DNA from 4 places in the Paenibacillus sp. FSL H8-0175 genome. Region 3 is predicted to be linked to each of the others. Evidence: predicted binding sites of a transcription regulator. Region 3 holds the regulator's gene; each other region holds the start of a gene.
The links. The regulator Rex, encoded in region 3, represses fermentation and respiration genes when NADH is low (regulators of the CRP and FNR family bind a similar motif). The targets are predictions, from matches to a motif close to TTGTGAAATATTTCACAA.
Positions count from the first base shown of each region.

Region 1: a site for Rex is predicted at 2,953-2,970, ahead of MHH46_RS16385 (cytochrome ubiquinol oxidase subunit I). Genes of this name have one in related genera too.
Region 2: a site for Rex is predicted at 4,644-4,661, ahead of nadA (quinolinate synthase NadA). Genes of this name have one in related genera too.
Region 4: a site for Rex is predicted at 6,367-6,384, ahead of MHH46_RS03840 (flavocytochrome c). Genes of this name have one in related genera too.

Region 1 covers NZ_CP150299.1:3,686,061-3,694,505, forward strand. The annotation lists gene MHH46_RS16375 (TetR/AcrR family transcriptional regulator) at 4-639, opposite strand; gene MHH46_RS16380 (hypothetical protein) at 720-2,567, shown strand; gene MHH46_RS16385 (cytochrome ubiquinol oxidase subunit I) at 3,119-4,483, shown strand; gene MHH46_RS16390 (cytochrome d ubiquinol oxidase subunit II) at 4,480-5,496, shown strand; gene cydD (thiol reductant ABC exporter subunit CydD) at 5,565-7,409, shown strand; gene cydC (thiol reductant ABC exporter subunit CydC) at 7,406-8,445, shown strand, end outside.
Region 2 covers NZ_CP150299.1:70,094-78,538, forward strand. The annotation lists gene MHH46_RS00325 (protein kinase domain-containing protein) at 1-243, shown strand, start outside; gene tilS (tRNA lysidine(34) synthetase TilS) at 280-1,722, shown strand; gene hpt (hypoxanthine phosphoribosyltransferase) at 1,769-2,308, shown strand; gene ftsH (ATP-dependent zinc metalloprotease FtsH) at 2,418-4,472, shown strand; gene nadA (quinolinate synthase NadA) at 4,732-5,670, shown strand; gene nadB (L-aspartate oxidase) at 5,710-7,326, shown strand; gene nadC (carboxylating nicotinate-nucleotide diphosphorylase) at 7,316-8,191, shown strand; gene MHH46_RS00360 (type III pantothenate kinase) at 8,188-8,445, shown strand, end outside.
Region 3 covers NZ_CP150299.1:4,737,002-4,745,446, forward strand. The annotation lists gene MHH46_RS21085 (DUF5590 domain-containing protein) at 1-281, opposite strand, end outside; gene MHH46_RS21090 (amidohydrolase) at 541-1,842, opposite strand; gene MHH46_RS21095 (redox-sensing transcriptional repressor Rex) at 1,829-2,482, opposite strand; gene dinG (ATP-dependent DNA helicase DinG) at 2,613-5,474, opposite strand; gene MHH46_RS21105 (M48 family metallopeptidase) at 5,601-6,242, opposite strand; gene panD (aspartate 1-decarboxylase) at 6,354-6,737, opposite strand; gene panC (pantoate--beta-alanine ligase) at 6,730-7,620, opposite strand; gene panB (3-methyl-2-oxobutanoate hydroxymethyltransferase) at 7,621-8,445, opposite strand, start outside.
Region 4 covers NZ_CP150299.1:872,876-881,320, forward strand. The annotation lists gene MHH46_RS03825 (AraC family transcriptional regulator) at 1-928, opposite strand, end outside; gene MHH46_RS03830 (glycoside hydrolase family 88 protein) at 1,354-2,373, shown strand; gene gnpA (1,3-beta-galactosyl-N-acetylhexosamine phosphorylase) at 2,386-4,548, shown strand; gene MHH46_RS03840 (flavocytochrome c) at 4,632-6,155, opposite strand; gene MHH46_RS03845 (hypothetical protein) at 6,639-7,526, shown strand; gene MHH46_RS03850 (VOC family protein) at 7,668-8,057, shown strand; gene MHH46_RS03855 (aminoglycoside phosphotransferase family protein) at 8,092-8,445, shown strand, end outside.

The DNA of each region.
Region 1 (8,445 bases), 1.1 Mb from region 3:
ACCTTATTCCTGGGACATTGGAGTATGGTATACCTCAAGACAAATTTTGGTCATTTCGTCTATGGATTTTGCAAAGTCTGATTGTATCCATTTAAGGAGAACATTATAGAGGGCCCCCGCTTTAAAGTATATTCGGTACACATTCTCGTCGCTTTTGTCATGAGCAGTAGAAAGCATCATTTCATTCAAGCAATCCAGAATTACATGATCAAACTTTGCACTCTGAAGTGCTTTGTAGATGTTCCGCTGCTGAAAAATAACTTCAAAAAGCACTTTGATAAATTTTTGAGGTTCTTTAGCTTTGCCTGTTAATTCATTGGTGTAAGGTAAGAGTCTTTGATTAATTTCGAAAATAAGCGAATCGACCAAATCCACCAGGATCTCTTGCTTGGAGGAATAGTTGTTGTAATAGGCTGTTCGAGAAACCCCTGCGCGCTTCACAATATCGGTGATGGTGATTTTGTCAAAAGGCTGTTCCTGGATCAAGAAGACTAATGCCGTACAGATGGCTTCTCTTGTCAAACGGTTGGTTTCTTTATTGGAACGATGCTTAGAGGTATTTGGACTGTATAATTCATGATTTGAGATGACATTTCCCCTCCATTTGTACATTCTGATGTTCGTTTCATTGTTTTTCATGAGTATTTTCAATATGCTAAAACCATAAGGCATTACAAATGTAATGTCAAAATAATCGTTAGTTAAAATGGGAGGGCGTCATGTTAGAAATCTTATATAGACGATTGTCAGTGGTGCTGCTTTTGATCCTAGCACTATGTGCTACGGTATTCATTGGCAAAGAAACGGTAATCTCGATCATGACCATTATCTTTTTGTTAGCAGAATTAGGCATCTCTTTTTTACTATTAAAGAAGCGTGAGAAGTTACATGTAGTATTTATTAGTGCGATGGTGGCAGAAGGGTTATTTTTAATCACAAGAAATTTTTGGCTGCTTGCGCTTTCTATCCTCTTGCTGATCATAGCGGGCATATGGAGAGGACTCTTGGGGCAAAAGGTAAGCAGAAGAGTTACTCCGTTTCTAGTGGTTCGTAAAGTGTTATTCAGCATTGCTGCACTTATCGTTACTGCACTTTGGGGTATTGGAATCTATGCAAAACCTATTACAACACCTGTAGCATTAGCTGCTGATACGACAGTGACGATCGATGAACGCAAATTGGATTCTGCAGCAGTGATGCTCAAAGATATTGAAGTAATGAATTCTTTTGGAAGCCGTACAACCGGCTCTGAGGGTCACAATCAGTTTATTGCTTGGCTGAAGCAGCAGGTATCGGATATGGGGCTGCAAGTTTATCGTGATCGCTATACTTTTGACCGATGGGAAGAAAAGAACAGTACTTTAATGATTGATCAGCAAGAAATTCATGTCTCTTCAGCTTTTCCCTATTCCGGGGAAACTGACGAAAAAGGTGTAACTGGGGAGCTGGTGTATACGAAGCGTGGTGAATATGGCCAGGCCAGCGGAAAAATTGCTGTCATTGAAATTGAGAATTTCAGAAATTTTCCAAGTGGGATCGTTATGAATATGCGGGATTCATCACCAATGGACAACCAAATTGCCCCAAATGAAGGCGATCTGGTCCTCACTACAGCTTTAAAAGAAGCTAAATTGGAGCAAGCGAAAGAAAAGGGCGTAAAAGCTGTTGTTTTAGTCTGGAAAGGGGTATCTGACGATAAGGTTGAAGAGCAATATGTGCCTTTTACCACCGATTATGCTGGAATCCCTGCGATTTGGGTTAATGAAACGGAAGGGAAAAAGGTGATCAGCGCAGCTCAGGAGCATAAAGAAGGTACGGTTATTTTAGAAGCGGAAATACAAAAAGATGCCCCAACAGAATCCTTTTATGTGAAAATTGACGGTAAGAATAAAGACGAAGCAATTATCGTAAATACTCATACGGATGGGATAAATGTGGTGGAGGAGAATGGCGCTGTGGGCATGCTGTCTATGATTCGTTACTTACAGCAGGAGCAGCCGGAACGTACGATGATATTTGCTTTTGTGACAGGGCATTTTAGATTACCGGAGTTCAAAGGGTCCTCTCAGGCAACTTCCACCTGGATGGAGGGGCATCGAGAGCTGTGGGATGGCAAGAATGGCCATTTAAAAGCTGTAGCTGGAATTACGGTCGAGCATTTAGGTAGCATGGAGTGGAAGGACGATGATACGGGTCATTATGGTCCAACTGGACAAATAAGTACAGAATATACCTATGCAGGCAATGAAATGATGGCAGGCATTTGGCTGAAGGCTATTGAAAAGACAGATAGCACACGTACTGTATTATTGCGTGGACATAACAAGTTTGAGTTTGGAGAGAGTCAGCCCTTATTTGAAGCAGGGATACCGGTGATTGGTTTCATTCCAATGCCCGACTATCTGCTCGTGGATAGTGACAACAGAGAGATGGACAAATTTGATGCAAAGCTAATGCATACGCAAATTGTATCGTTGCTGAAAGCGGTCAAGCAAGTGGACGGAACGGAGACGACTAAGCTTGGGAAATCAGATGGGTATTCTTTTTTCTACGGTCGTACTAAATGATAGTAGCAGTTCAAGATTTGTCATGACAAAGATGAAATTAGCTTTAATTCAAAAAACACTGATGATTTGAGTCAGTGTTTTTTTGTTGCAAAAAAGGGGATATATTACGGCTCAAAATGAGAAAATATCGTTTTTTTGCCAGCATCGAAGTAGGAGGGAACTTGTGACATCACATATGCACTAATCAATCAATAGCTCCTTCGGGTACTTTTTGTGTTATTCACTGAGTTGTCAGAAAGATTTGACCCTTTCTTGAACGTTTAGGGATTAAGAGATATCTGTGATTGAATTACTTGCAATTTAAGATAAGATGATTTTAATCATTAGGTCACATTATAATTTTGACTGCTCAGTATCAGGTAAATCGGGCTCGCCAACTCTTGCTTTGTGAATTTTTTCTCTTTTTACATAGCAAAGAACGATGAACGTCATACTAAAACGAACAGGCAACGATGTCGCTGAACCTTGCTAAACCTGATATTGAATGCAGCCAACAGTTAGCAGGCCTAATCATAGAAAAATGAACAGTGTTTTGAAGGGAGCATTAAAGAATGGCAATTGATACGGTGCTATGGAGCAGGCTGGTGACAGGCTTGACTCTCGGGTTCCACGTTATTTTTGCGACGATTGGCGTCGGTATACCGCTAATGATCGCTATAGCAGAGTTTATCGGGATTCGGAAGAAGGACCCCCATTATACACTTATGGCAAAGCGGTGGTCTCGAGGATTTGTCATTTCTGTGGCGGTTGGTGTCGTGACCGGTACAGCGATTTCACTACAGCTGGCCCTGGTATGGCCGAATTTTATGAAACTGGCTGGGAATGTCATTGCACTTCCGTTATTCATGGAGGTGTTCGCGTTCTTTTTTGAAGCTATCTTCTTGGGCATTTATTTGTATACGTGGGATCGCTTCAAAAATCCGTATATCCATTGGCTGCTGACGATACCGATTGTCGCCGGGGCAGGCATGTCTGCCGTTTTTATTACGACGGTGAACGGATTCATGAACCAGCCTGAGGGCTTTGTCATGGAAGCAGGCCAATTCACAGCGATTAACCCGGTGCAAGCGATGCTGAATACGGCGACGTTCTCCAAAGTGTTCCATGTATTAAGCTCGGCCTATTTGACTGGAGCTGCCTTGTTAGCCGGGATTGCAGCCTTCGCGATGCTGAGAAAAGGTGTGTCCGCATACCACAAAAAATCTTTAAATCTAATGATGGCAGTCGTTTTACTATTCGGTTTGCTGAACACGTTAGCCGGTGATGTGTCCGCCAAGTTTTTGGCCGAGCATCAGCCAGAGAAGCTTGCAGCGGCAGAGTGGCATTTTGAGACGAGCAGCAGTGTGGATTTGGTGCTATTGGGATGGCTGAATGCAGAGCATAAAGTTCTAGGGGCTCTTCATCTGCCGAAGCTGCTCAGCTTCCTGGCCTTTGGAGACTTTAATGCAGAGGTGACGGGGCTCGAGGAATTCCCCAAGGAAGAATGGCCACCGCTTCTCGTTCATTATCTGTTTGATTTAATGGTCGGAATCGGATTTACTCTGCTCGCGATTTCGTTTCTATATTTTCTGTTTGTGTTCTGGAAAAAGCGTAATGAGCTTAACAAATGGATGCTTCGCATCATCGCACTGAGCGCCCCTCTCGCTTTTCTGGCTGTTGAGCTGGGATGGTTTTATGCAGAGGTTGGCCGACAGCCGTGGATTATCCGTGGATATATGCGTGTTGAGGAGGCGGCCACGTCTTCACCGAATGTAAGAATTATATTCTTCGCCTTATTGCTCTTGTACATCGTACTCGGCAGTATGTGTGTAATCGTGCTAAGACGCTTGTTCAACAATAATCCGGCAGAAGCTGAGATGGAGAAATGGATGAAGGATCATCCTAATCAATCTGCGGAAAAGGGGGGCACTGAATGATGAGTTACGAATTGATTGGCATCTCGGTGCTCTGGCTGTTTTTGTACGGCTATTTAATTATAGCTTCCATTGATTTCGGAGCGGGCTTCTTCGCCTTTTATGCACGTTTAACGAAGCAGGATCATCTCATTAATCGTCTGATTTCCCGATATTTATCACCCGTATGGGAGATTACAAATGTATTTTTTATCTTTTTCTATATTGGCATCGTCGGATTTTTTCCGGACACAGCCTATTATTATGGCTCCGCGTTACTTGTTCCGGGAAGCATTGCAGTGATTCTTCTTGCGATTCGCGGTTCATTCTATGCTTTTGAAAATTACGGTTCCAAGAAAAACATAGTATATCTTTTTTTGTACGGAGCTACAGGTTTGCTTATTCCAGCATCGTTGTCAGTGGCGCTAACTTTGTCTGAAGGCGGCTTTATCGTGAAGCAGGGGGAGACGGTTTCTCTGGATTACTGGGCGCTGTTTACCAATCCGTTATCGTGGAGTATCGTTGGACTGGCAATCGTGTCCGTTTTGTTCATTAGCGGCTCATTTCTGACATTTTACGCTTCTCGGGCGGAGGATCATTCCGCGTTGAAGCTGATGCGCAACTACGCCCTGTTTTGGAGCACACCGACGATAATCCTCGCACTGACAGCATTTATCTATTTGGGTCAACACAATGAGCGCCATTTTCAAAATATGATGGATTTATGGTGGTTGCTGGCACTTTCCGTTGCTTTCTTTATGATCGCGATGTGGCTGTTATATAACGGACGCCGTTACGGATTAGCTTTAATATGCGTCATGTTGCAGTTTTTCTGTGCCTTTTTCGCTTATGGGATTGGGCAATACCCTTATATTCTTGATCCGTATATCACGATTCAGAGCAGTGCAACTTCACCGGCAATGGGTTTAGCGTTAGTAATTGTGTTTATCGGCGGTCTATGCCTGTTGATCCCATCCCTTATTCTGGTCTTCAAACTCTTCCTGTTTGATGCGGATTATGTAAAAGGGAAAAAATAAAGCTGTTTAATCCATTACGGCATGTTTGAGGTTTCCCTACAAGCCTATAGATAAGGGAGGTGTGATCTGTGAAGAGGAAATCCAGTCTGATTTCTCAACAAATGTCTTCACAAAGGAAAAACAGGGCTCTCCTCGCAATCATTTCGCTCGCGCTCGGTATAGCTATTGTGAGTCAGGCTGGACTGCTTGCTGAAGCAGTCCAACGGATTTTTGTCGAGAAAGCTTCATTTTCATCGGTTATCCTGTTGCTCGGCATACTTCTAACTGTTATGGCTGTACGCACACTGTTGTCTTATGGAAACGGTATAGTTGGCTTACATATGGCTGCCACTGCTAAGACAAATATGCGCGCTGCCGTGCTGCAAAACTTGACTCATGCCTCCATGCCTTCAACCCTTCGTGGACAGACGGGAGGAAAGGTCAGTATTGCTCTGGATGCTGTGGATGAGGCCGATAGTTATTTCAGTCAATACATGCCGCGTATGATGGAAGCTGCTATCATCCCGGTTCTGATTTTGGTCGTTACATTTATCCAACATGCCAACACAGGTTTCATTCTATTGTTTACTGCTCCGTTCATCCCGCTATTCATGATTTTGGTAGGGCTGAAAACGAAGAACAAATCCGAAGAAAAATATGCGCAACTGGCTGAGTTCTCAGGGACGTTTCTGGATTCTCTTCAAGGACTGGTGACATTGAAAATATTTGGACGGGCTTACCGTCAGCAACAGGAGATCGAGCGCAGTAGCTTGGGTTATCGTGATGCCACAATGGGCATTTTGAAGATTGCGTTTACGAATACCTTCATGCTGGAATCGATCGTAATGCTTAGCATTGGCATTGTCGCTCTTGAACTGGCCATCCAGTTGCTCGTTTTCAAAGCTATGACGTTCCACACCGCCTTTCTCGTTTTGCTGCTCGTTCCCGAGTTTTACAACCTGTTAAAGAATACGGGAACGGCCTTTCACAGTGGCCGGACAAGTATGGGTGCGGTTCGTAAGGTGGAACAGATGCTTGAGGAAACGGCAGGGGGGAGCAGGGACGCTAATGGCATTGAAGGAGCATTAACAACCGATGGAATCGACGAGATCGACAGCATGGATAAGGTCGGTGATAGGACCGACAGAATAAGCAAATTGGAACTCACCCATTCTGGAGACCTTTTAATACCGCCGTCCATCGTAATTGACCAACTCCGGTTTCAGTATGCTCCAGATTCTTTCGAGCTTAAGACGGGGCGGATCCAGCTTAGTCCAGGAGAACACATTGCCATTGTTGGCAAAAGCGGTTCCGGCAAAACGACTTTGCTACATCTCATTGCCGGTCTGCTGAAACCAGAATCGGGAACGCTTCTGGTGAATGGAAGTCCACTCTCGCAATACGATGAAACCGAATGGTTCGAACATGTTAGCTACATTACACAGCATCCGTATATTTTTGCAGGCACATTTTCTGAAAATATTGCGATTGGTGCTCGTGGGAGCATCTCCAGAGCAGAAATTGAGCGGGCGGGGGAAGAAGCAGGACTCGCTGCGCTTACAGCCCAATTAGAGCATGGATTTGATACCTTTGTTGGTGAAGGAGGCCGGGGACTGTCTGGTGGGGAAAAGCAACGGCTTGCCTTAGCACGCGCTTTTTTGAAGCGTCCTGCTATCATTTTGTTTGATGAACCCACAGTTGGACTGGATTTGCACACCGAGCGGGTACTGCAACGCTCCATAGCCAAACTGGCAAAAACGGCTACAATGATTACGGTAGCTCACCGATTATATACGATTCAACAAGCCGACAAGATTTTGTTTATGGACAATGGAGTGTTGGTGGACTCGGGACGACATGACGAGCTTCTGGAGCGCCTGCCTCAGTATGCCGAGATGATTGATGTAGAGCGGAAAGGGGGGATATCCTCATGAATGAACTGGCTGTTCTGTCAAAGGCGATGATTCAGGAGCGCAAGGATATCATTCTTTCGATTTTGGGTGGATTTATCGCCGGCATAGCCGGTGTGGCACTCTTTTCTGCGAGCGGATATCTGATTTCGCAAACGGTATTTGCGCCACCGCTTTATACTTTAATTGTACTCACCTCCATGGTCAAACTGCTGGGTCTGCTTCGGGCGGCGAGTCGTTATGGAGAACGCTTGTATTCTCACCGGGCGACATTCTCCATGCTTAGCCGTTTACGTACATCCTTTTTTGCCAAGCTTATTCCTTTAACGCCTGGTATATTGAACAAAAATCGAAGCGGGGATCTGCTTGCGCGGATCGTTGGGGATGTGGAAAGTTTGCAAAATTATTTTTTGCGAGTCGCTTATCCTCCGATCATGGTCGTCATGGTGTTTTTGGCTACGGTGCTGTTTACTTCTACCTTTTCGATCTGGATTGCCGTTTTGTTTGTAATAGGTATGCTGGTAACGGCATTCGTTGTACCGGGAATTGTGTTACTCGGGCAGCGGAGAATACATGGACGCGTTCGTGAGCAGAGGGCGCAGCTGTCCACGGAAGTTACCGAAGTGTTGTACGGTTTCCGGGATTTAAAAGTATATGGTCAATTGGCACAGCGGGAGGAACATCTCCAGCATGCTTCCACTGTATTGGCAGCTGAGCAGCAACGAGCAGCCGGGCAACTGCTGCGCGGGCAATCGATGCACACTTTTGTTACGTTTTTCGTTTCCTGGGGAGTGCTTACGCTTGGCGCCTATTTAATTATGGAAGGAGCGCTTGCAGGCGTATTTCTTGCCATGCTGGTTATGGCATCACAAACCGTATTTGAAGAAGCGGCGGCTATGGCCACATTACCCGCGTATAAAGAGGATAGCGAACACGCAGCCAAACGACTGACGGAAACAGTTCAGACCTTTGATGAGCAGTCTTCGCAGCCAAGTGGCACATTGTCTGTTGATCATGCCGTTACGATGGAGCTATCCGATGTTACGTTTCAATATGAAGG
Region 2 (8,445 bases), 2.5 Mb from region 3:
GTGGACGAATTATTTAAGCTGGCTAGAAATTTACCCAATAAGAAACTATCCTCCTGGATTTGTATGGCGTTAAAAGGGGGGTTCTCAGGCTCTGCGGATGCTACTGAGGTCTGGCGAAACCATATTTATAACTCGCGCAGAAAGCGCCCGGATAGTATGGACACCCCTCGGTGGTTAAAAAATGCATTCGCATTGTCTTTGTTTTTGCTCGCCTTTACGATTTATTGGGTATTCCGTTTTTGAACTCATACATATAGTTGGAGAGAGAGGGGGGCGCATATGGAGCAAATGAATGGACTGGTGGAGTCTGTATTGGAGTCAGCAGCCGAGCATGAGCTGTGGGCGCCCCATGACACCATTGTAGTCGCAGTTTCCGGCGGCCCGGATTCTGTGGCTCTTTTGCATGTTTTACATGAAATATCTTTAAAATTTATACCGCTTACCTTAATATGTGCTCATGTGAATCATGGATTTAGGCCGGAGTCGAAGGAAGAGGCAGAGCTCGTACGTGGTATGGCTGAAGAATTGGGACTGCCCTTTGAGTTTGCGGAATTCGATATTCCCTCCTTGGCTAAAGAGAGTGGACTTGGTCCTGAGGGTACTGCACGTGAGAAGCGGTACGAATTTCTGATTGATACGGCGCACCGATATGGGGCGCGTTCTGTTGCTCTGGCTCATCATGCTGATGATCAGGCAGAAACTGTAATTATGCGTCTATTACGCGGAAGTGGCTTATCTGGACTGTCGGGTATCAAGTGGAAAAGAACAGAAAAAAAGGTGGAACTCATTCGCCCATTCCTACGTATTAACAAAACAGCACTTTTAGGGTTATGCCAAAATGAAGGTTTCACTTATGCTGAGGATGCCACCAATCTGCTGACGAAATATAAGCGGAATGCCATTCGTTTGGAAGTTCTTCCTTTTCTGGAAAAGTATAATGGCAGAGTGAGGCAATCCCTCGTACAGCTTGCGGAAATTGCGGGAGCTGAAGATGAGTATATGGAAGCGTCTGCGGCAAAATGCTTTGAAGAGCTAGTTTCGGAAGGGGATGGGAAATACACCTTTAACAGAGCTTCATTTGCTGCCATACCCTCCGCTTTACAACGGCGTTTGATTAAACTAATATTAAATTATCTGTCGGCGGATTTATCTGCCCTTGATTTCCCCAAGATTGAAGCTGTACGTCGGGGAACGCTGCAGAGCTATCCCACCACCTGGAGCTTGGATTTGGGTGGAGGCCTGACTTGTGTGCGGCAATATGATAGTATCTTGTTCTCGTCCAAGCCCACGACGCCACAGGCAAGCTATACATATCGTCTGTTTTTACCGGACTCTGAGCTTAAATTGGAGGAAATAGGTAAGGTGATGTCGATGGCGGTACTGGAGAGAGAAAACTTTTTTGTACAGGGGGAGGATTATGGGAAGATGTCGGCTTGGTTTGACCGTGATGAACTGGTCTTTCCACTGACGATACGATCCCGATTGCCTGGAGATACCATAAGGATCATGGGATTAAACGGAAGCAAAAAGGTAAAAGATATTTATATTGATGATAAAATACCTGCTTCCGAACGGTCATTGATTCCCCTCGTTTGTGATGGTTTGGGCAATATCGTCTGGATTCCGGGCGTAAGACGCTCGATGCATGCCGCAGTAGGGCGGCACACGACCTCCGTACTTCTATTGTCTCTGGCAGAGCTGGATGACCACGAAGTCACGTAATGGTCGAAGTAAGTCTTTCATAGTATAACTTAGGAGGTTTCGCAAGTTGCAAAACGATATTCAAGAAGTATTGATCACCGAAGAGGAACTTCAGCAGAAAATTAAGGAGCTCGGTCGAACACTGAGCGAAGAATACGCAGGTCGTACCCCTTTAGTAATTTGTGTACTAAAAGGTGCGTTTATATTTATGGCAGATTTGGTTAAAGCCATTACAGTACCTGTTGAGATGGATTTCATGGCAGTGTCCAGCTATGGAGCATCCACCAAGTCCTCTGGAGTAGTCAAAATTATTAAGGATTTGGATGTATCGGTAGAAGGCCGCGATATCTTGATCGTTGAAGATATTATTGACAGTGGTCTTACACTCAGCTATTTAATTGAGTTGCTCCGCAACCGGAATGCTGCTACTATCTCTGTGGTTACCTTGTTTGATAAACCATCAGGCCGCACTGTTAATCTTGAAGCCAGCTACACAGGCTTCGTGTTACCTGACGAATTTGTAGTAGGCTACGGATTGGATTATGCCGAGCGGTATCGGAACCTCCCATATGTTGGAGTACTGAAACCTGAGATTTATTCCAATTGAACTAAGGACTGCCTCGATCATACGGATCGGATACCCACAACTTCCTTTATTTGAGGTGTCCCAAGAGGCTATGGTACAATAACTTGAGTGTTGTGAGAGGAGGTAGGGGATGAATCGGTTCATCCGGAATTCTGGTTTTTATTTGATTTTATTTTTAGTCGTGGTGGGTATTGTCCAGTTTGTGAGCAATGGAAATGAAGCCGCCGATTTCCCTAGATACGACGAGTTACGGCAGGAGATCAAGAACAACAATGTGAAGGATTTGACGGTTCAGTTTGAGGGTAATGCCTTTCTGGTCACAGGTGAGTATAGAGAGCTGCCTGCCGATACTAAATCGAAAAGCTTCTCCACATATATTCCTCCTACAGATGCCGCTATCAATGAACTGATTCAAGCCAGTGATGTTAATGGGATTGAATTAACTCAGAAGAAAATGGAAGGTACCAGCATTTGGCTGACATTCCTTTCTTCAATTATCCCACTGGTAATTATGTTCATCTTGTTCTTCTTCCTGTTTAACCAGGCGCAAGGTGGCGGCGGTAAAGTCATGAATTTCGGCAAGAGCAAGGCTCGGTTATATAATGAAGAGAAGAAGAAAATCAGCTTTGAGGATGTAGCAGGGGCGGACGAAGAGAAGCAAGAGCTTGTCGAAGTCGTTGAGTTCCTAAAAGATCCACGCAAATTTGCAGCTGTCGGCGCACGTATTCCTAAGGGCGTATTGCTTGTAGGTCCTCCGGGAACAGGTAAAACATTGCTTGCCCGTGCGGTAGCAGGTGAAGCTGGCGTTCCTTTCTTTAGTATTTCCGGTTCTGACTTTGTGGAAATGTTCGTGGGTGTCGGTGCTTCTCGGGTACGTGATTTGTTCGAGAATGCTAAGAAGAATGCTCCATGTATTATCTTCATTGATGAAATTGATGCTGTGGGTCGTCAGCGTGGCGCCGGTCTTGGTGGCGGACATGACGAGCGTGAACAGACGCTTAACCAATTGCTGGTTGAGATGGATGGATTCGGTGGTAACGAAGGCATTATTATTGTAGCGGCGACTAACCGCGCTGATATACTTGATCCGGCATTGCTTCGTCCAGGACGTTTTGACCGTCAAATTACGGTTGACCGTCCTGATGTGAAAGGCCGTGAAGCTGTACTTAAGGTTCACGCTCGTAACAAACCGCTTACGAAAGATGTAAGACTGGATGTTGTTGCTAAACGCACAACCGGATTCACAGGTGCTGATCTGGAGAATCTGCTGAATGAGGCAGCTTTGCTAGCTGCACGTCGTAACCGTAAAGATATTTCCATGATTGAAGTGGATGAAGCTATTGACCGTGTTATCGTAGGTACTGAGAAACGCAGCCGTGTGATCAGTGACCGCGAGAAACGTATTGTAGCTTATCATGAAGCAGGCCATACTATTGCAGGTTACTTCCTTGAGCACGCCGATATGGTGCATAAAGTTACTATTATCCCACGCGGACGTGCAGGCGGATATGTTATTATGCTTCCGAAGGAAGATCGGATGATCGTTACCAAACAGGAGCTTTTGGATAAGGTTACTGGATTACTTGGTGGACGTGTTGCTGAAGAATTGTTTATTGGTGAGATCGGTACGGGTGCATACAGTGACTTCCAACAGGCTACGCGCATCGTGCGTGCCATGATTATGGAGTACGGTATGAGCGATAAGCTTGGACCTATGCAGTTCGGATCTTCTCAAGGTCAAGTATTCTTGGGTCGTGATATTGGGCATGAACAGAATTACAGTGACTCCATTGCTTATGAGATTGATCAGGAAATGCAGAACTTTATTACTTCGAGTTACGAACGTTGTAAAGATCTGTTGATCAAACACTCCAAAGAAATGCACTTGATTGCCAATACATTACTTGAGAAAGAAACACTTGAGCTTGATCAGATCACACAACTGATTGAACAAGGATTCCTTTCCGAGGATGGTAAACCAGAGGGTGGCGAAGGTGTTGCCCATGAAGTTGGCGAGCCTGTCATCGACAATATCGGTGATGTGCGAGTTCGCATTCAAGGCAAGCCTGAGGATGAACAGTCCACACTTCCTGACCTGTCGAAGGATATCCCGAATAACCCTGATTCTGAGGGTAATGACGGTTCCGGTGATGACAACAAAGGTGGGGGCACTAGCCTTACCTAATTGGGTCCACCATTCATATGATGTAAATTTATCCGGAGAACGTAACTGTTCTCCGGATTTTTTATTTTAATTTTTAAGGGATTCTATGCCTTAAAGCCTGTCCAGTTACATTGACAGAGGCTGGAACGTTGTGTACATTAGTGATTAATATTACTTACTATTTATATCAGCATGTTCATTTTTTCACCATGATGGCGCATGCCATTTGATAACATCATGTCGGCGAAAAGCCGCGAGGATTTAAGGGGGAGAACAATCGGTGGAAGCTCTGGCGCTTGAGCGCAAGCAGGAACAGAATCGAGAACTTCGTATACGTCTTGAACAGCTTAAAAAGGAACGAAACGCAATCATTTTAGCTCATTATTATCAACGTGATGAAATTCAGGAGGTTGCCGATTTCCGGGGCGACTCTTTTTTACTCGCTCAGAAGGCTGCAGAGACAGATGCAGAAGTTATTGTATTCTGCGGTGTTCATTTCATGGGGGAAAGTGCAAAAATTCTAGCCCCGAACAAAACCGTCCTTATTCCTGATGAACGTGCAGGCTGTCCAATGGCAGATATGGTCAATGTAGACGGTTTGCGTAAGCTAAAAGCTCAACATCCAAATGCTAAAGTAGTCACTTATATCAACTCGTCCGCCGAGATTAAAGCAGAAACCGATATTTGTTGTACCTCTGCTAATGCTGTGAAAGTAATCGAATCCCTTGACGCCGAAGAGATTATTTGGGTCCCAGATAAGAATCTTGGTCAATATGTACAAGATCAGACGGGCAAGAAGCTGATTATTTGGGAAGGCTATTGCAACACTCACGACATGTTGACCGTCAAAGATGTAGTAGAAATGAGAGCAAAATATCCAGATGCGGAATTTGTAGTTCATCCAGAGTGTCGTCCTGAAGTAGTCGCCATGGGTGACTATGTAGGCAGCACTACATCAATTCTGGAGTATTGCCGGAAATCGGATCGTAAGCAATTTATCGTTGGAACGGAAGATGGTACCGGATATCAGCTTCGTAAGGATAGTCCAGATAAAGAATTCCATTTTGCTACCAAATTTCTTGTTTGTCCTAATATGAAAGTTAATAATCTAAAAAAACTGGTGAAATGCCTGGAGACGATGAAGCCACAAATCTATGTACCGCCTGCTGTCGCCGACAAAGCCAGAACATCCCTAGAGCGCATGCTACAAGTCCGGTAGCATGCGCTACTCTTTCGTTGAAACAGGTGAAAAGCGGTCATGATTCCACAATATTTGGTTGATTTTGATCTTCGGGATATTCCTACGGTAAAGACAGATTGTATTGTTATTGGTTCAGGGATTGCCGGGTTATTCACAGCTATTAAAGCCAGTGAAGATCGGCGTGTCATAATGATCACAAAGAAATCAGTAATGGAAAGTAATACTCGCTATGCACAGGGGGGGATCGCAGCTGTTATAGCTGAGGATGATTCCCCTGCTTACCACCGGCAGGATACCTTAATGGCCGGAGCAGGTCTTTGCTCCTCAACAGCTGTCGATGCACTTGTTAATGAAGGGCCGGAAGGCGTTCATGAGTTAATTCGCTTAGGAACTCTGTTTGATAAGGAAGATGGGGTACTGGCTTTGACTCAGGAAGGTGCACACAGCCACCGCCGTATTTTACATGCTAATGGGGATGCTACAGGTTATGAGATTGTTCGTGCATTGGCGGAACAGGTAGCCGAACATGAGAATATTGAGGTCTGGGATGATCATTATGTTATCGATCTCATCACTGAAGGTGGAGAATGTGTAGGCGCATTATTGCAACGGCCCGGTGGTGGAAGGTTGTTCCTGCAAGGGGATGCGACCATTCTGTGCTCTGGTGGAGCAGGACAATTATATCGATACACTACCAACCCAGAAGTAGCTACAGGAGATGGAGTAGCGATCGCCTATCGCGCTGGCGCTCATATACGAGATATGGAATTTATTCAATTTCATCCTACAGCACTTAGTTACCCGGGAGCTCCTAGATTTTTAATCTCCGAAGCTGTGCGCGGGGAAGGAGCAGTCTTGCGCAATATTAATGGAGAACGGTTCATGGAACGTTATCATGACCTGCTTGAGCTGGCTCCGCGGGATATTGTAGCACGAGCTATTGTAAGTGAAATGGAACATACTAAATCAACGTTCGTTTATTTGGATATTACACATGAATCTCCAGAGATGGTGAAGCATCGGTTTCCCACAATATATGAGACATGTATGGGCTATGGACTGGATATTACAAGTGATTGGATTCCAGTGGCTCCCGCTGCGCATTATATGATGGGGGGGATTAAGACCGATCTGAATGGAGAGAGCACTATCCCACGTCTGTTTGCTTGCGGAGAGGTTTCCTCCACAGGCCTGCATGGCGCTAACCGTTTAGCTAGTAATTCATTATCTGAGGCCATTGTATTCGGACAGCGTATTATTGATCGGATTCATGAGCTTTCCCCGCTGGACCGTGATGTTTTATCGGTTAACAGTAACGAGGGACGTGTAGATTCGCCAACTCAAGCTATTGTGGAACGTCGTTTGAAGCTACAGAAGGTAATGGTTCGATATGCCGGACTACGTCGTAACGAAGAGATGTTACTTAAAGGACTAGATGAATTAAAACGACAGCTGCCAATCTTTGGATCAGCTTTGTCCAAACGTGAGGAATATGAATTTGCTAATATGCTGACCTGCTGTTTGCTTGTGACAGAGTCTGCTCTGGCACGGGAAGAGAGCCGCGGGGCGCATTACCGTGAGGATTATCCGCAGCGGGATGATGATCAGTGGCGTAAGCACCTGCTTCAAATTCGCGAACTGGGAATAGTGGAGGAATTAAGCGATGATGTTTAATGGTTACAATGAAGAGCTAGTACAATCCATCAAGGCCTGGTTGCGGGAAGATGTTGGTTCCGGAGATGTAACCACGCAGATGACGATTCCAGTGGGCCATGAGTCCAAAGGGATTATTCATGCCAAGGAAGACGGGATAATTTGTGGCATCCCAATTGCAGAGTTGGTTTTTGAAATTGTGGATCCGACGCTTAGTTTTACAGCCCTTGTCGAGGAAGGTCAAGCTGTAACCAAAGGGACTGTAATTATTGAGGTTGAGGGCAGCACACATGCGATTCTAACAGGTGAGCGGCTTGCGCTTAACTTGATGCAGCGTCTTTCGGGTGTGGCATCACGTACAGCTTCTTTCGTGCAGGTGCTGGAGGGATTACCGACTCGTCTAGTGGACACACGTAAGACTACACCAGGTCACCGGATGCTAGAGAAATATGCTGTTCGTATTGGTGGAGGCTATAATCACCGTTTTGGCTTATATGATGCAGTTATGATCAAGGATAATCATATCAAAGGCGCGGGTGGTATTCGGCAGGCTGTAGGTCGTGCCCGGAAGAACATCCCGCATACGATGAGCATCGAAGTGGAGACCGAGAATTTAGAGCAAGTCGAAGAGGCGCTGGCAGCAGGTACTGATATTATAATGCTCGATAACATGTCTAACGATATGATGAAGCAAGCCGTGGCTAGGATTAAATCGAAAGCTCCGCATGTTAAGACAGAGGCTTCTGGCAATGTATCGTTAGAAACCTTACGCGGGATTGCTGAAACGGGTGTGGATGTGATTTCTGTCGGGCGCCTTACGTACTCCTTCTCCAGTCTGGATATCAGTCTAGACCTTAATGCCAAGAAGGAAGGGCCTTTGTCATGATGCTTGCTGTCGATATCGGTAATACCAATATTGTTCTCGGTGTATATAGAAAACGCGAATTGCTGCATCATTTTCGGCTAAGTACTGCGCGTCAATCGACCGTGGATGAATATGGAGTAATGATACACAATCTTTTTCACATGTCAGGTATATCTGTCAAAGACGTTGAAGGTGTAATTATATCTTCGGTTGTTCCGCCACTAGTTAAGACTATTGAGGATATGTGTATTAAATATATAGGGAAAGACCCATTG
Region 3 (8,445 bases):
TCCGGAAGATCAGCTTTGATAATGCCGCGTATTTGGGCTTCCGAGGTTCCTTTACTTAGTTCCTCAGCAAACACTGCGTCGTCGCCTTCAGCAAATTTTCCATCTACCGTAAAGCGGACCCAGACCATAAGAGCAGTCCCGGCTTCATTTTTCCCTGTTAATACCCAGTACACTGCATTTTCATCCCAAACCGATTTTTGTGCTTTGGTTACCTCTGTTAGACCCGCTCTGGTTTTGGCAACATCCTTAGCGATATCACGCTCGTTCCATTGATCTTTCATAATATAGGCATAGAACTGGATAAGTCCAAACCCCAGGAGCAGAATCAGAACTGACCCCAGGAGGATCCATTTTTTCCTTTTCTTCAAGGTACAGCTCCCTTTCTAGTAATATATCTTTTTTGATTATATAACACACCCGCGCGTTTATCCAAAATTTCATAATTTTCTAGCTTTCCCAGCCTTAAAAATACACAAAAGGCCGCAACTTTTGCTAAAAGCAAAAAGTCACAGCCTATTATTTATTCGTTATTCTCCAGACTTAACGCTTCAATAAACCTTCGAAGGCTTCTTGCGCTTTACGCCGGATAGCTTCCTCATCCAGGGTTAAGCATTGTCCATGCTTGATGACCTGTTTACCATTCACCCACACATGCTCAACATCCTTAGCGCTAGCAGAGTAAACTGCATGAGACAACAGATCTGTGTGTGGCAGCAAATGCGGCTGATCGATATCAATAGCAATGAAATCTGCTTTCATCCCTCCAGCAAGTCTGCCTACATTATTTAAAAAGATGGACTGCGCGCCATATTCTGTAGCCATACGCAGAGCTTCTGGAGCAGGGACAGCCGTTGGATCACCGCTGACACCCTTATGAATGAGAGCTGCAAGCCGCATCTCTTCAAACATATCCAAGTTATTGTTGCTTGCCGCGCCATCCGTGCCAAGAGACACCTTCACACCAGCTTTTAGAAGATCAGTAACCCGAGCCACTCCGCTAGCCAGCTTCAAATTACTGCCCGGATTATGAGATACACCCACATTATGGCGAGCCAAGATCTCAATCTCTTCATCATTTAAATGAACACCATGTGCAACTATCGAGGGACGTGTGAACATTCCAAGCTTCTCTAAGTGAGCTACAGGACGCAACCCGTAATCCGCCACATTTTGTTCCACTTCACGTTTCGTTTCGGACATATGCGTATGCATTGGTAAATCCAGATCATGCGCTGCCTGCACGAACTTAACCAGGAAGTCAGGAGGGCAAGTATAAGGGGCGTGTGGCGAGATCATAGTAGTAATTCTACCGTCAGCCTTTCCATGCCAGTTACGGGCAAAAGAAATCGCTTCCGCAAGCTTGTGATTCTGTACATCCTCTGGACATAACCCGATCACACCACGCATCAATACGGAACGGATACCTGATAACTCAGCTACCTCGGCTACTCGGTCCATATGATCATACATATCGAGGAAGGTCGTAGTTCCACCCTTCAGCATTTCCAATACAGATAAGGAGGTTCCCCAGTATACATCATCACCGGTGAACTTTTCCTCCATTGGCCACATCTTCTCCTGAAGCCACACTTGTAGCGCTAAATCATCTCCATATCCACGCAGCAAAGACATCGCCGCATGACCGTGTGTGTTTACAAGTCCAGGCATGAACAGCAGACGGCTGCCATCAACCACTTGCACTCCAGCTTCCATCTGAGGCTCTTCTTTTCCTATGTAAGTGATTAAATCATCTTCAATAGTCATATATCCACTCAGAACCGGCTCATCCGTTCCCGGAGTCAGAAAATACCCGCCCTTAATTATCGTTTTATTGTTGTTCATGTTCACTTTCTTCCTTTCCATCCCGCAAGTAATAAGCAAGACTTTGCAGATCAGTTGTAAAATCAGCTGCATGCACCCGGATATTCGGTGGTGTCTTCAGAATCACAGGGGCAAAGTTCAAAATCGCTTCAATCCCAGAAGAAATGAGGATATCTGCTACATTTTGAGCTTCTGAATCAGGTACGGTAATAATGGCAATGCGAATACCTTGCTCACGAATTGTGCTGCCTAGTTCATCCATCGGTTGCACAGTAAGTGAGTTGATCTTACGTCCAACCTTAGGAGCGTACGAATCAAATATAGCCGTGATTTTCATAGTATCTTTGAGATATGCATTGTAATTAGACAAGGCATGTCCGAGATTACCTGCTCCAACTAAAGCTACATTAAGCTGTTGATCCAGCTTCAGGATATGACGGATTTTCTCAATAAGATACGTTACATCATAGCCGATACCTTTTCTGCCGAAGTCACCAAAATATGCTAAATCCTTACGAATCTGTGCGGGATTAAGATCAAGCTTTTGCCCAAGTTCCTGAGAGGAAACTGTTAATATTTCGCGATTCTGGAGATCATTCAAAAAACGCAAGTACACAGGCAGTCTGCGAACAACGGCTTCTGATATTTTATCCGATTTCATATTTTTCCTCCTAAAAATAGTAATGTTCTTGTGAAAATCCATATTCAAACGTCTACCTCTCCTTATTAAGGACGGTACTGTAACACACCGCCCTTAAGGATAAGGAGGAGCTAAACTGAAGACGAGCGTTTTAAGAAGCGCCGCCATCCTCTAGCCATTCCGCTATGCGTGGGACCATTTGATCAGTAAGCATATGCTCCATTTTGGGACCAGGCAATGAATAAAGGAAATACTTCCCGTAATGAGATTCAATAACCCTTGTATCATAAACAATAACTATTCCGCGATCCTGCGCCGTGCGAACCAGTCTTCCGAATCCCTGCTTAAAACGAATAACCGCTTGAGGAACAGATAATTTCATGAACGGATTCTTCTTCTGGGCCTGTAATAACTCCGACTTCGCTTCCGCCAACGGGTGATTCGGCGGTTGAAATGGAAGTCTCACGATGGCCAGGCAAGTCAGTGCTTCACCTGGAATATCTACACCTTCCCAGAAGCTGCTCGTCCCCAGCAATACGGATGCTGCACTGTCCTGAAAGCGGCGGATCAGCTTGCTCCGGCTGCCACCTTCCACGCCTTGACCAAGCACCGTAATCTCTTGTGAGGCTAAAGCCTCTTTAAGCGGATCATATACCTGACGCAGCATTTTATAAGAAGTAAACAGAACCAGCATCCGCCCACGTGTTGTTTTAGCAGCTTCCGATAATGACTGTACGAGTGTATCGACAAATCGAGCATCGCCCACACTGCCCTTCACACTAGGAAAATCACGCGGTATAACTAGCAGTGCCTGCTCGCGATATTTAAAGGGAGATGGAAGGAGTGAGGTCATTAGACGTCCCTCTTCTGCAGCTTCGTTAAGTCCGAGATTATCAATCATAAATTGAAAAGATTTATCTACAGATAGCGTCGCCGAGGTAAGCACGATGCTTTTTTTCTTATCGAAGAACAACTCTTTAAGCTGGATGCTAACATCCACAGGGACGGCATACAGCTGTAGGGATTTGCTACGGTAATTTCCATTTGCCTCCAGCCAATATACTACATTATCGTCATTCAGCCCCATAAAGAATCTTACTTGCTCACGTATGGAAGCCAAATCTTTAAATAAACCGCTAATATCAGTAACAAGGCTGTCTGCTGAGGATTGGCTTTCCTGGTCACGCATCTCGTTAAGCATTTTATCACCCTTACGGATGATGTCGCTTAACGTCAGATTCATAGTGTTCTCTAGCGCAACCAATTCATCCCAATCCTTCGGCTTACGGGCGGGAAGCAACCGCATAACCAGTTGTCCCGCTTCTCCTGCCCCTGCATCACTGCGTTCCGGCAATAGGCTGAACAGCTTGTCGCTGAGTGCATCCCAGGTTTCTTTGACAGTAAGCAGATCCGGGTAGATCCGATCGATGACTCCGCTCCATTCTGAAGCCTCTTCACTGCCTGACGACTGTAATATTTGACGCAGAGCAGGGAGCTGTCCGTTTCGGCTATCTTTATACAGTCGCGATAACGTGTGTGCCACCGTGAAATGCTTCATATGCATGCCAAGATGTTTACCAGCCACATCTTCTAAATGATGTGCTTCATCAATGACAAGATGCTCGTAAGCCGGAAGCAGCTGGTGCCCAGCCTTAACATCTGCGAATAGCTTGGAGTGGTTCGTAATAACCACATCAGCAATCCCAGCTTCATGCTTGGCCCTATGATAATAACATTTGCGGAACCAAGGACAAGAACGGCCCAGACAGGAATCGGTATCGCTTGCCACCGTCTCCCAGAAATCACCGCCCCGGCCGCTTAAATTCAGCTCTTCATCATCCCCTGATTCACTTTGAGTGAGCCATACAATCATCTGAGCGGCAGTAAGCGCATCTTCCCTTGGGCTTATAAAGTCCTTTTTATTAATTTTATGCTCAAACTTACGCAGACACAAATAATGCCCTCTTCCCTTAAAAATAGCAGCTTTAAACGGAAAAGGAACTACCTGCGTTAACAAAGGGATATCCCGCTCGCGCAATTGGTCCTGCAGATTAATGGTATGAGTGCTGACCATGACTTTTTCATTGGTGCGAACGCTTTGATAAATGGCAGGCAACAAATAACCGAGCGATTTACCGGTTCCTGTGCCCGCTTCGATCAGTAGGTGTTTGTCTTCGGCAAGTGCCGTCATCACCTCATTGATCATAATATCCTGAGCTTCCCGGCTTTCATACTGCGGTAATGTGTCTTTAAGTCGTTTGGTTACTTCGTCCATATAATCAGTAAAAGATAAATTCGCTAGCGGATTCTCAGCATGCTCATCTCTAGGTGGCGCTAACTCCGTCCAATCTCCTACTGCAAGCGCTAATTGACGATAGAAAGTCAGATCACCTTCGGGCTGTAGCGTCTCCGCTTCCCGCTCTCGCAGCAGACCATCAAAGTACCAGCCCAGATCACTATCCTCTTCGGTAAACAGCTCACAGAGTCTCTGGATCGTAAGCAGCGGCAGCTCGTAGAGCTCCTCCAGACATTTCAACAGCACTAAAGCAGTCGCAAGTGCATCACTATCTGCCTGATGCGGACGATCATGTGTCACTCCAAAATGAGCACTGACAGAGCCTAGTTGATAAGATGTGAGCGAAGGAAAGCAAATTTTCAGAAAATCAATCGTATCCAAAATCCGCCCTTGAAATGGCAAATAACCACAACGATCTAAAGCATTTTGTAAAAAATGGAAGTCGAAAGCGACATTATGCCCTACAAGCACAACATCATCCAAGAGCGGAACAAGCTCCATCATCATCTCATCCAGCTCAGGCGCATCCTTAACATCATCATCGGTAATCCCCGTCAGACCTGTTATAAAAGGAGGAATCGGCGTTCCGGGCTTGACATAGGAACCATATACCCGGGAGATGGACCGGTCTTCTTCTATAATTGCAAGGCCAACCTGGATAATTTCACCCACGGATTGGGTTCCTGTTGTTTCAAAATCAAGCACGGCAAATTTCATTATAATTCTATTCCCTTTCAATTGAGACTCTTAATCAGCATAACAGAAGTTGCGAAAAAAGGCGATGCACACCACTGGTTCAGGGGATGCATCGCTTGAATGGAAATTTCCAAAACCGTTATTCTTTTACAAAAGGGAAACCAGCTGATTTCCAAAATGCAGCTTCCCTCCACGACGGCGGCATACCTCTAAGTTAACGTTTGGTTCCGGAAGCGCAGGGTCATGCTGCAAAGCAAGATCAAACAATTCCTGCGCTTCATTGAAACGTTCCTGTGAGGCTCGTATGCAGCCTAAAGCATTATAAACCATGGCTTTCAGCTTGGTTTCCCGTATCAAGCCCAGCATATGGTTCAGATGACTCCAAGCGGCCTCACCGTCACCTTCCTGCAGATAAGAGATGGCTAAATATAATCGAGCAGCCAAGCTATCCGGGTATTGCGCAATAACTTCTTTAAACTGATCAATACACTTTCCATACATCAGCAGCTTATAATACCCCTGACCTCTTACAAAGGAATCCATACATAGCTCTGGTGCTTCCTGTTCCGGCACTTCCTCTTCGACCACTGCTGTAAAATCCGCACTTTCGCGAAAGGAACTAAGCTTCTCAGCAAAAGCGAGCCATTCATCCATCACTTTGTCGCTCAGTCTATGCAGCATATTATAATTGCATAAAAGCTCGTTCCGGCGGGCACCCTCCGCTGTAGGGTAATCTGTTACGATCTCCTGAAGCACCTTGTTCATTTCAGCAAACAAATGTTGAAACATGGGCGATCCCCCCTTACTGAAGATGAAATCAGTTCAGCTTGCCTGACTTCATTTTCTGCGAGATCGGGGTCTTTCATCCCTGCCATTCATTACATGGCGTAAGTCCATAAATTATGCGATTGTAGCATGCAATTCATGATCAGCCAGCTTCACTGGTTTGTTATTCTCATCCACGAATACCACCGTTGGCTTATGTGACTCCAGTTCTTCTGAGGACAACATCGCATAGGAAATGATAATTACTGTATCGCCCGGCTGAACCAGACGAGCTGCGGCACCATTAAGACAGATCACTCCGCTTCCACGCGGTCCAGGGATTACATAGGTTTCCAGTCGCGAACCATTGTTGTTATCCACAATTTGAACTTTTTCATTCTCAAGAATGTCCGCGGCTTCCATCAAGCTCTCATCAATGGTAATACTGCCCACATAGTTCAAATTCGCTTCCGTTACTGTTGCGCGGTGAATTTTGGATTTCATCATATGTCTAAACAAGTGCAGCAACCTCCTTTGGAATAAATACATTATTATCAATCAAGCGTGTTCTGCCAAACTTCACGGCGAGCGCTATAATAATTTCCCCATCCACTTCTGATAAAAGAGCTTCATCCTCTAATCCTTCAAGATCAGGGAATGTTAAGATCTCCGCATAATCAATCACCGCTAGAGGGGAGCTGGAAATAACCGATGTCAACAATTCCCGCACTTCAGCAACGGTTGTTACTTTTCCTTCTTCAATGGACTGACGTGCTTCACGTAAGGAACGAGATAACACCAATGCCTGACTACGCTCCTCTGGAGACAAGAATACGTTACGTGAGCTGAGTGCAAGTCCATCCCCTTCACGAACGATCGGACAAGGAATAATTTCGACATTCATATTAAGATCGGACACCATTCGACGAAGCACAGCAACTTGTTGAGCATCCTTCAGCCCAAAGAAAGCATAATCCGGCTGTACGACATTGAAGAATTTATTAACTACTGTGGTTACACCATCAAAATGCCCAGGGCGGGAAGCCCCACAAAGCCGGGTAGTAAGCTCCGATACCGAGACCGTAGTCCGAGTAGGCTGCGGATACATTTCTTCCACACTGGGGATAAATACAATATCTACTCCCTCACGTTCAGCGAGTTCCAAATCACGACGCTCGTCACGCGGATAGGAATCATAATCCTCGTTTGGCCCGAATTGCAAAGGATTCACAAAAATGCTCATTACCACTGTGTTGCTCATTTCTCCAGCCCGGCGAAGCAGACTGGCATGTCCGTCATGCAAGTATCCCATCGTAGGAACGAACCCAATCGGGGCGTGCCCGCCTTGTCTCATATACTCCAAAGCTTCGCGCAGCTGCTCCATGCTTCTGACGACTCTCATTTATTTTCCTTCCTTTCTTGCAGCGCCATATAAAGATTCCAAAACCGTTTCATCTGCATTAAAAACGTGACTTTCATCTGGGAAGGAACGTTCCTTTACTTCCTTCACATATTGGCTGATGCCCTCACGGATTACATTACCCACATCCGCATAGGTTTTGACAAAACGTTTCTCACGGTAAGGTGAGGCATACCGCAGCAAATCATGGAAAACCAATACCTGTCCATCACAGTAACGGCCTGCACCGATCCCAATGGTTGGGATGCTAAGCGCTTCAGAGATCGCTTGGGCTACTTCTTCCGTTACCAGCTCCAGAACGATTGCAAAAGCACCTGCGGCCTCAAGCGCCTTAGCTTCATCCATCAGGCGTTGCGCATCTTTGGCATCTTTGCCTTGAATCCGGTAGCCACCAATCATATTCACGGATTGCGGAGTAAGCCCGATATGTCCCAGTACAGGGACTCCCGCAGCTACCACCGTAGCTACAGTCTCACAAATCTCGAGTCCACCTTCCATTTTGACGGCATGAGCCCGCCCTTCCTGCATTAATCTGCGCACTCCCCGCAGAGTTTCATCTACACTTCCGTGATAAGTCATAAATGGCATATCCGCCACGATAAAGGTGCTTTGTGCTCCTCGGGTTACCGAGCGGGTATGGTACACCATATCTTCAATCGTTACCGGTAAAGTTGTATCGTATCCAAGGACTACATTCCCAAGAGAGTCACCAACCAAAATAAGGTCGATACCTGCTTCTTCTGCAAGAACTGCAGACGGATAATCATAAGCGGTCAGCATGCTCAGGGGCACACCTTCTGCTTTCAT
Region 4 (8,445 bases), 3.3 Mb from region 3:
TAAACTCCAATATAGACGCTTTAGCGGATTGTGCTTCGGATTGTGCGCCTTTACGCCATTGTTTAGGTGACTCACCCATAAGCTTGGAGAAACATCGGTTGAAGCTGGATATGGACTGAAAACCGACTTGCTCAGAGATGGAGAGAATGGAATCATCCGTACTTTTTAACTGCTTGCAGGCCTCTTCAATACGGGTACTGTTTAGGAAGTCGAGAGGTGCGGACCCCATAATCTCATGGAATTTCCTGCGGAAATGAGTAGTACTTAGGTGGCACAGATCAGCTAAAAAATCGATGGTAATCGGCATCATGTAGTTTTTAGTGATGTATTCCAGAACGGGTGAGATGACAAAATCGCCCTTCAGGCTATGCTCTGTGTCTTGATTAACCAAGGGTTCATTCCGGGAATGAATTCTAAGAAGCTCTATATAAAGCGATAATAATAAGCCGTAAGCACTTTCTTGATAGTAAGGATTTTTTTGTTTCAATTCCTCTACGACCGATGTCGCAAGGGTATATACCTTGGGATGTTCCTCTTTATTCAAAATACAGTTTATTCCCTTAATTGCCCACAGATTCGGCTCAAAGTTGCTGTAAGCGCTTTTGAAGGATTGCTGAAAAAGCTCCTCAGGCGAAAAAAAGATATAAGACCACAGACTGGCTTCATTCGGCGAACTATAAGTTGTATGAGGGAGATACCTAGGGATGAAGGTCACATCTCCGGCTTTAAAAGGCACAGATTCTCCTTTGATCTCCATGATGCCGCTATCCGAATGGCAAATGCCAATCTCCAAATGATTATGGAAATGCAGATGTTCACTTTTAATATCAGAAATCTTCCAACGTTCACCACTTAACAGCAAGATAGGAAAGTTTATCGGTAAGCTGTAGTGGCGGTATTCAATGACGGGCTTCTTTTTTCTGGGCATATTCTCAATACTCCCATTCTTATTACGTAGGTTGAGTAGATTATAGGTTAACGTTATATCAAATTCAACTATATAAAGAGAACTTGATATTATACAATTTGGGAAAAAAGTGGCGGAGGAGAAGTTTGGAACTGTAGGAGCGTTAGCGTCCGCCTTTGTCTGCAGATTTCCACCGCGAAGAGCGGTATAAAATCAAGAAATTCTTACGACAACAGCGGCCGGAAGTCCAAATATTCTCTGTAGTCACGGCTAATTCCAAGATATAGCGAACAAAAGTTAATGGTTGAAATTGCACAGTTTAGTTATGAATATGCTTAGAATCAGACCATTTTACTACTTACAATAGAGTTAGTAAAGCGTTTACAATATGGACGGACAGCTCTCAAGCGCCTTTGGGGGCGTGTGCGAAAGAGAGGAGAAACAAGATGCTTCAATTAACTTATGACAGAGAAGAGATTTTAAGGGTCATCGACAAAGTGGTCAGAAAAACAATGGCGATGGATTTAACATGGGACTGGCCTTGTGGTGTGGCTTATTATGGGGTAACCAGAGCTTATGAAACTACTGGAAATAAAGAGTATTTGGATATGCTTGTCCAGTGGGCAGATGAATATATCGAGCTGGGTCTGCCGGATTGGACGGTAAATACCTGTGCCATGGGCCATATGCTGATCACTTTGTATGAGGAAACAGGCAATCAGAAATATTGGGATATTGTGATGAGTAAAGTAGATTATCTGCAGAACAATGCGCTTAGATTCGGAGATCATGTGTTGCAGCATACCGTCTCTATTTCTAATGATTTTCCAGAACAGGCATGGGCGGATACCTTGTTTATGGCGGCATTTTTCCTGCTCCGTGTAGGAAGCAAATTAAAGGATCAGGAAATGATTCAAGATGCCTTGAATCAATATTATTGGCATATCAAATACCTGCAAGATCCTAGCAGCGGGTTTTGGTACCATGGCTACAATAATGTGAAGCAGGATCACATGTCTGGACTATTCTGGGGCAGAGCGAATGCTTGGGGCGCATACACCATGTCGCAAGTTAAAAAGCTTTTGAAAGAATGGTATCTGTATCCGCAGTGTATGGACGTGGAGTGTTCGCTGCGCGATCAGCTGGCCGCACTCAAGCTGGTGCAAACGGAGAACGGCCTGTGGCGGACAGTACTCGATGACGAGGAGTCTTATGAAGAAGTATCCGCGTCTTGCGGTATTGCGGCTGCTATGATCAATAACGGCAATCCGCTGCATACCAAATATGTGCAAAAAGCCCTGAAAGGTATTTTGAACAATATCAGTGAAGATGGACGGGTACTGGGTGTCTCTGGCGGAACAGCGGTTATGAAGGATCGGGAAGGATACCGCAATATTCCAAAAGACTGGATTCAAGGCTGGGGGCAAGGCTTAGCATTAGCTTTTCTATCCGATATGCTTAAATAGGAGGGATCCAAGTTGTCCAAACAAACAACGGGGGCCTTTACACTGCCGGGAGAATCCGGTTATGAGGCATTGACCCTGGAATTAGCTGAACGTTGGGGTGCCGATGTCATCCGTGACAGTGACGGCACACAGTTGTCCGATGAGATTATCAACGCAGGATACGGCATTTATTCTACAATCTGCATCATCAGAGATCATAACGAATGGGCGTCCCAGAATTCAGATAAACTGCAGCAGAGTTTTTTAATAACTAATCCGAAGGTAGCGGTACAGGATTATTTATCCATCTATCTGATGGAGGATTTTTTTGCTGAACAATTCCGAGTGAATGATTCCAAAGAGGCGTTTAAGTACTGGCAGGTTTTTGACCGAACGACGGGCGAAGAGGTTCCAAGAGAACTGTGGAATTATGAGCGGGAATCGGGAAATGTAGTCATTACCGGAATAACGCCTTGGCATAAATACACAGTCAGCTTCATGGTCTACCGGATTTGGGAAGAGATCTCCATGTACAATCACACCACGAATCACTGGGAAAAAGAGCATCTGATGCAGATTGATCCCATCTATGTAGAAACGCAAAAATATTTACTCCATTGGATAGAAGATTGGTGTCATAAGCATAAGGAAACAACAGTGGTTCGGTTCACCTCCCTCTTTTATAATTTCGCCTGGATCTGGGGCAGTGATGAGCGCAATCGCCATTTGTTCTCGGACTGGGGTTCATATGATTTTACGGTAAGCTCAAGGGCGCTTGATCTGTTTGCCAAAAAATATGGGTATTCGCTCACGGCTGAGGATTTTGTGAATGGTGGGAAATATCGGGTCAGTCATATCCCGGCGCAGCAGCGGAAGCTGGACTATATGGCATTTATCAATGATTTTGTCATCGAATTTGGTAAGCAATTAATTGATATTGTGCATAAGCACGATAAGCTGGCGTATGTCTTCTATGATGATAGTTGGGTTGGCATGGAGCCTTACAATGACCGTTTTGAGGAGTTTGGTTTTGACGGGATGATTAAATGTGTGTTCTCAGGGTATGAGGCAAGGCTTTGCTCTGGTGTAAAAGTAGATACCCATGAGATTCGGCTGCATCCCTATTTATTTCCGGTTGGATTGGGAGGGCTTCCTACGTTTATGGAGGGAGGTAACCCTACGCTCGATGCCAAAAAGTATTGGATTAATATCCGGCGCGCCTTGCTCAGAGAACCTATAGATCGGATTGGACTGGGCGGATATTTGCATCTTGTAGAGCCTTATCCGGATTTTTGTGATTATATCGAAAAGATCGCGGATGAATTCAGAGAAATTAAAGAGCTGCATCATAAAGGCAAACCGTATCACATTAAGACGAAGGTAGCCATTTTGCACGCTTGGGGCAAATTGAGATCGTGGACCTTGTCCGGGCATTTCCATGAAACGTATATGCATGATCTGATTCATATCAATGAGGCTTTGTCCGGATTGCCGATTGAAGTCCAGTTTATTGATTTTGAAGATATCCGTAAGGGAGTATTACAAGAGTGTGATGTAGTGATCAATGCCGGCTCGGCAGGTTCAGCATGGAGTGGTGGAGAATATTGGAGTGACCATAAGTGCGTGGACTTACTGACAGAATGGGTTTATGAGGGCGGTACTTTTATAGGTATCAATCAGCCTTCGGCGCTTGATGGTTATGACAGCTTTTTCAGAATGGCACATGTGCTTGGTCTGGATGAGGATACAGGCTCCAAGGTAGCTCATGGAAGATGGACATTTGAGGCTAGAGATGAGCAAGGTTTAGTGCCTGAAGGAGCCAGCATAACACCTAAAAATAACATCTATCTTACGGATGGCTCAGCAGCGGTATTGTGTGAAAAGAGTGGGATGATAACATTGTCCACCCATGCCTTTGGTAAAGGAACGGGGATCTACCTGCCTTCTTTCACCTTAAGCTTTGAAAATACAAGATTGCTGTTAAATGTGATCCGTTTTGCCGGCAATGAGTTAAAGGAAACAAAGTATATTACGGATAATTTATATACAGAGTGTGCTTATTATCCAGAAAGTAAAATACTCGTCGTGATTAACAATAGCGACCAGCTTCAAAAAACTACGATCGATACGGAATATGGACAACAAACCCTGGAATTAGATCCGTTTGATACTATTATCCGAACTATTGGCGATTAATCCCATTAAAAAAGCTCAAGCCAGCGGCTAACTTGCCGATGCTTGAGCTTTTTGCTGTGAGGCCTATAGTATCTGTTATCTACTTATTTTGCTTTTATGAATTCAGCAGATTTGATCCCAGCTTGACGACCAAAAATAATGATTTCTGCAACAGAGTTGCCGCCAATCCGGTTTTGTCCGTGTAAGCCGCCTGTAACTTCGCCTGCCGCAAACAGACCAGGGATAGCTTCACCATCTTTATTTAGAACCTCTGTGTTCGTATTGATCTTCACGCCACCCATGGTGTAGTGAATCCCAGGAGCAATTTTAATAGCGTAGAAAGGACCAGTGGACAGGTCATTGTCCATTCCTGTAGTTCTGCCAAATTCGGCATCCTTTTTATTCTTAACGGCGCTGTTCCAAGTATCAAGCGTTGTTGCCAGCTTATCCTCTGGAACACCGATTTCTTTGGCCAAAGCTTCGATGGAATCCGCCTGAATCACGAAGCCCATTTTGTCATATTGTTCAACAGCCTTCACACGGGATTTAACACCGGAATCAAAGACCAGCGTAGCTGCTTTTTCAGGCAGTGTATTGATGGAAGCTGTTACTTTATCACGGGTATCCAATTCATTGGTGAACCGTGTACCTTCACTGGAAACAAGGATAGCGCCTTCCCCACGAACAGCTTCGCCGATGAGGTAGGATTTTTCTTGCTGCACAGTCGGGTGAACTTGGATTTGATCCATATCGACGGTTGTGCCGCCGAGTTTCTCAATCATCTTGATGCCGTCCCCGGTACTGCCGATTTGGTTAGTAGTAACGTAGCCTTCCAAGTCAGGTCTTACTTCGGAGATCAAATCCATATTGGCACCGAATCCGCCAGTGGTTACAACGACAGCATCTGCCGTAATTGTTTTTTCCTCTGTTTGGTTAAAGAGGACCTTGACGCCATTTACTTTGCCATCTTTTTCAGTGATTTCTTTGACATCAGCATTCACGAAAAGTGGGATTTCTTTCTCTTGTACGTTTTTTACTAAACCTTTGACAAGGTATTGACCCACAGCAGAGCCATCTTCAGGACGGTGTGTACGTTTTTCGTTCATGCCGCCTGTAATGGTGATATTGTTCAAGCGGATTCCGATGGAATCCAGCCAATCGATCGCACTCGCGGAATTATCAACGAAGAAACGAAGCATTTCTTTGTCGTTAGTGTCATGGCCACCTTTTAATGACTCTTCATAAAATAAATCATTGCTGTCTTCAATGTTTTGTTCTTTTTGGAATTTCGTTTCAGAAGCGTTCATCCCCGAAGAGGATTTGGTTGTGTTCCCGCCGGCAACCGGCATTTTTTCCAAAATAACAGGGTTCATGCCTTTCTCTTTGGCCTCAAGCGCCGCGGACATTCCCGCACCACCCGCACCGACAATGATGATATCATATTTATCTTTTAATTGATCGAATGGTGTGTAGCTTGCTTCAGATGCCCCGGAGACGGCTTCAACTTCTTTTTTCTCGTTGTTATTACTCTTGCTCTCGTTCACCTTGTCGTTTCCATTACCGCAACCTGCGGTAACGAGCATGACAGAGAGGACGAGACTCAGAGCACCAGCTGCTTTCTTTTTCATTGTTAACCCTCCACTTTTATATTTCTCTATTAAGATGTACCAAAAGAACCCGACAAAAAAGAAAGGAAGTATCAGAGGGAGTTGGAAGTGGAGAAGCGCGCGCGTCGCTGTTGTTCTCCAAACTTCAAATCTTCTACGGTTACGTCCACAGTTTCCATCGTTATTCTCTTTAGTTCATCTTCTTATTAAGTATACCATCAATCATGATTATTAGTGAAAGTTTTCACAAATTATACAAGTCGTCTATTCTAACATAGGGTAACGAAATATTGAGCGGATTAGGCGGAAAATGGACCATAAACCATATAACTAGAAGATTTGGCGTGAGATTTTCTCACTGTAGAAGTGGTAACTGTCACGGATTAGTAAAGCGGTTTTTGTTCTTCTGGATTTTTAAATGGTAAAATGAGAGTATTGCCTACTAGTCAATCCGGAAAGACTAACATGAGACATAGGAACAAATTCTAATTAATAGGTGAGAATATGGAATTTAATAACGTAATAAAAGAAAAAGTAAAAGAAGATAACTATAAAGTGTTTGCTTTACTAAGCCGCTATTTGAATAATACCCCCGACTTTATTAACAAAGAAGAAATTGAAGAAATCGTAAACTGTGGTGTATCTTATGAATACGCTTTTGGTTTAATGCTGGCTGCTGCTTTTGGGATGGATACGGTTGATAATGTTGATGATAAGGAATTGTTCAACCAATATTTTAGCAATATGCTTCATAAGCTTGATGCAAATGAATATTATGACAATCCATATTATAAAAATATCAAGATACCAACTATAAAGATTAATAATAGTGAATTAAAATATGAAAAATATAAACCTTTTGAAGGTTTTGTTTGCAATGATATCATCCGGACAGAAGAGGGAAGACAAATTCCTCAGGTTGGTTTTTTTCAAACTGAATTCATGTTCCCGGCTGTCTTGGAGAATGAAAGAATCTGGATGACGATCACACCAAATGAAATAGAAACAATGAAAGAAGCTGTTCATAAAGCGTTTGGGAATGTTCTTACATTTGGGCTTGGACTTGGCTATTATGCTTATATGGTTTCTGAAAAAGTTAATGTTGAAAGCATAACGGTTGTTGAAAAAAATCAAGATGTCATTGATTTATTTAATAAATATGTACTGCCACAATTCAGTAATGCTCACAAGATCAGGCTTATCCAAGCAGATGCTTTCGAATATGCAGAACAACATATGTCTAAGGAAAAATATGATTTTGTATTTACGGATTTATGGCATGATGTTTCTGATGGAATGGATATGTATTTAAAAATGAAAAAGTTTGAAAAGGAAAGCCCGGATACTGTATTTATGTACTGGATAGAACAATCTATTTTATGTTATTTGTAAAAATACTTTTGCCCAGTAACTAAGCTCTGTAGAGTTTCTACAGGGCTTTTTATTATTTTATAGTTCATTTCATAATTTTAAAGCCTATGTTACTATTTCTATAACCGTAAAAGGAATATTTTAGAATAGTAGGTGTATTTTATGGAAATCGGCGCGATCACTTTTTTTGTGAAAGACATGGAAAAGATGGTTACCTTTTATCGTGACGTCATGAAAATAGCTATAGAATGGGATGGTGGCGTATTTACCGGGGTTCAACTGAAGAGTGGTGTATTCTTTAATTTGTGTCAGCGGGATGCACTGAATATGTCACAGCTAACCTATCCCAGAGGGATAAACGGGACTATGGAAATTTCATTTGGCGTTCCCTCACCTGAGGACGTTGACAAGGAATTTGAGCGTCTGGTAAAGGCAGGAGCGACTCCTGTAAAAGAACCTATTTCGCAGCCCTATGGGTTGCGTGAATCTGTTGTAGCTGACCCAGAAGGAAATTTGCTTGAGATCGTAGCGGGCATTCCAGAAGAATCATAGAGTCTATACAATCATCCGAAAGGAAGACCCATTTTTGAAAACTCCTATATCTATCATAAATTGGCTAGAGCACAACGAAATCATAAACGACTTATTAAATCAGGAAGACAGCTTAACTGCGCATACAATGGATCAAGGATTTGAAGCTGAGGTCATGAGGATTAATTCTGATCAAGAGAGCTATGTACTGAAAACATGGAATAAGGAATCCAGACCGGATGTCCAGTTTCAATATCGTTTATTGGATGTTCTATCCGAACGAGGAGTAGCCGTCTCTAAACCAGTGGGCTGGGGAATCAATCCGGAGGGACATAAGGTGTTGTTAACAAGTTTTGACGGAACCCCTATTCATAAAATGAATACCAGGAAAATGAAGGAACTCGCAAGC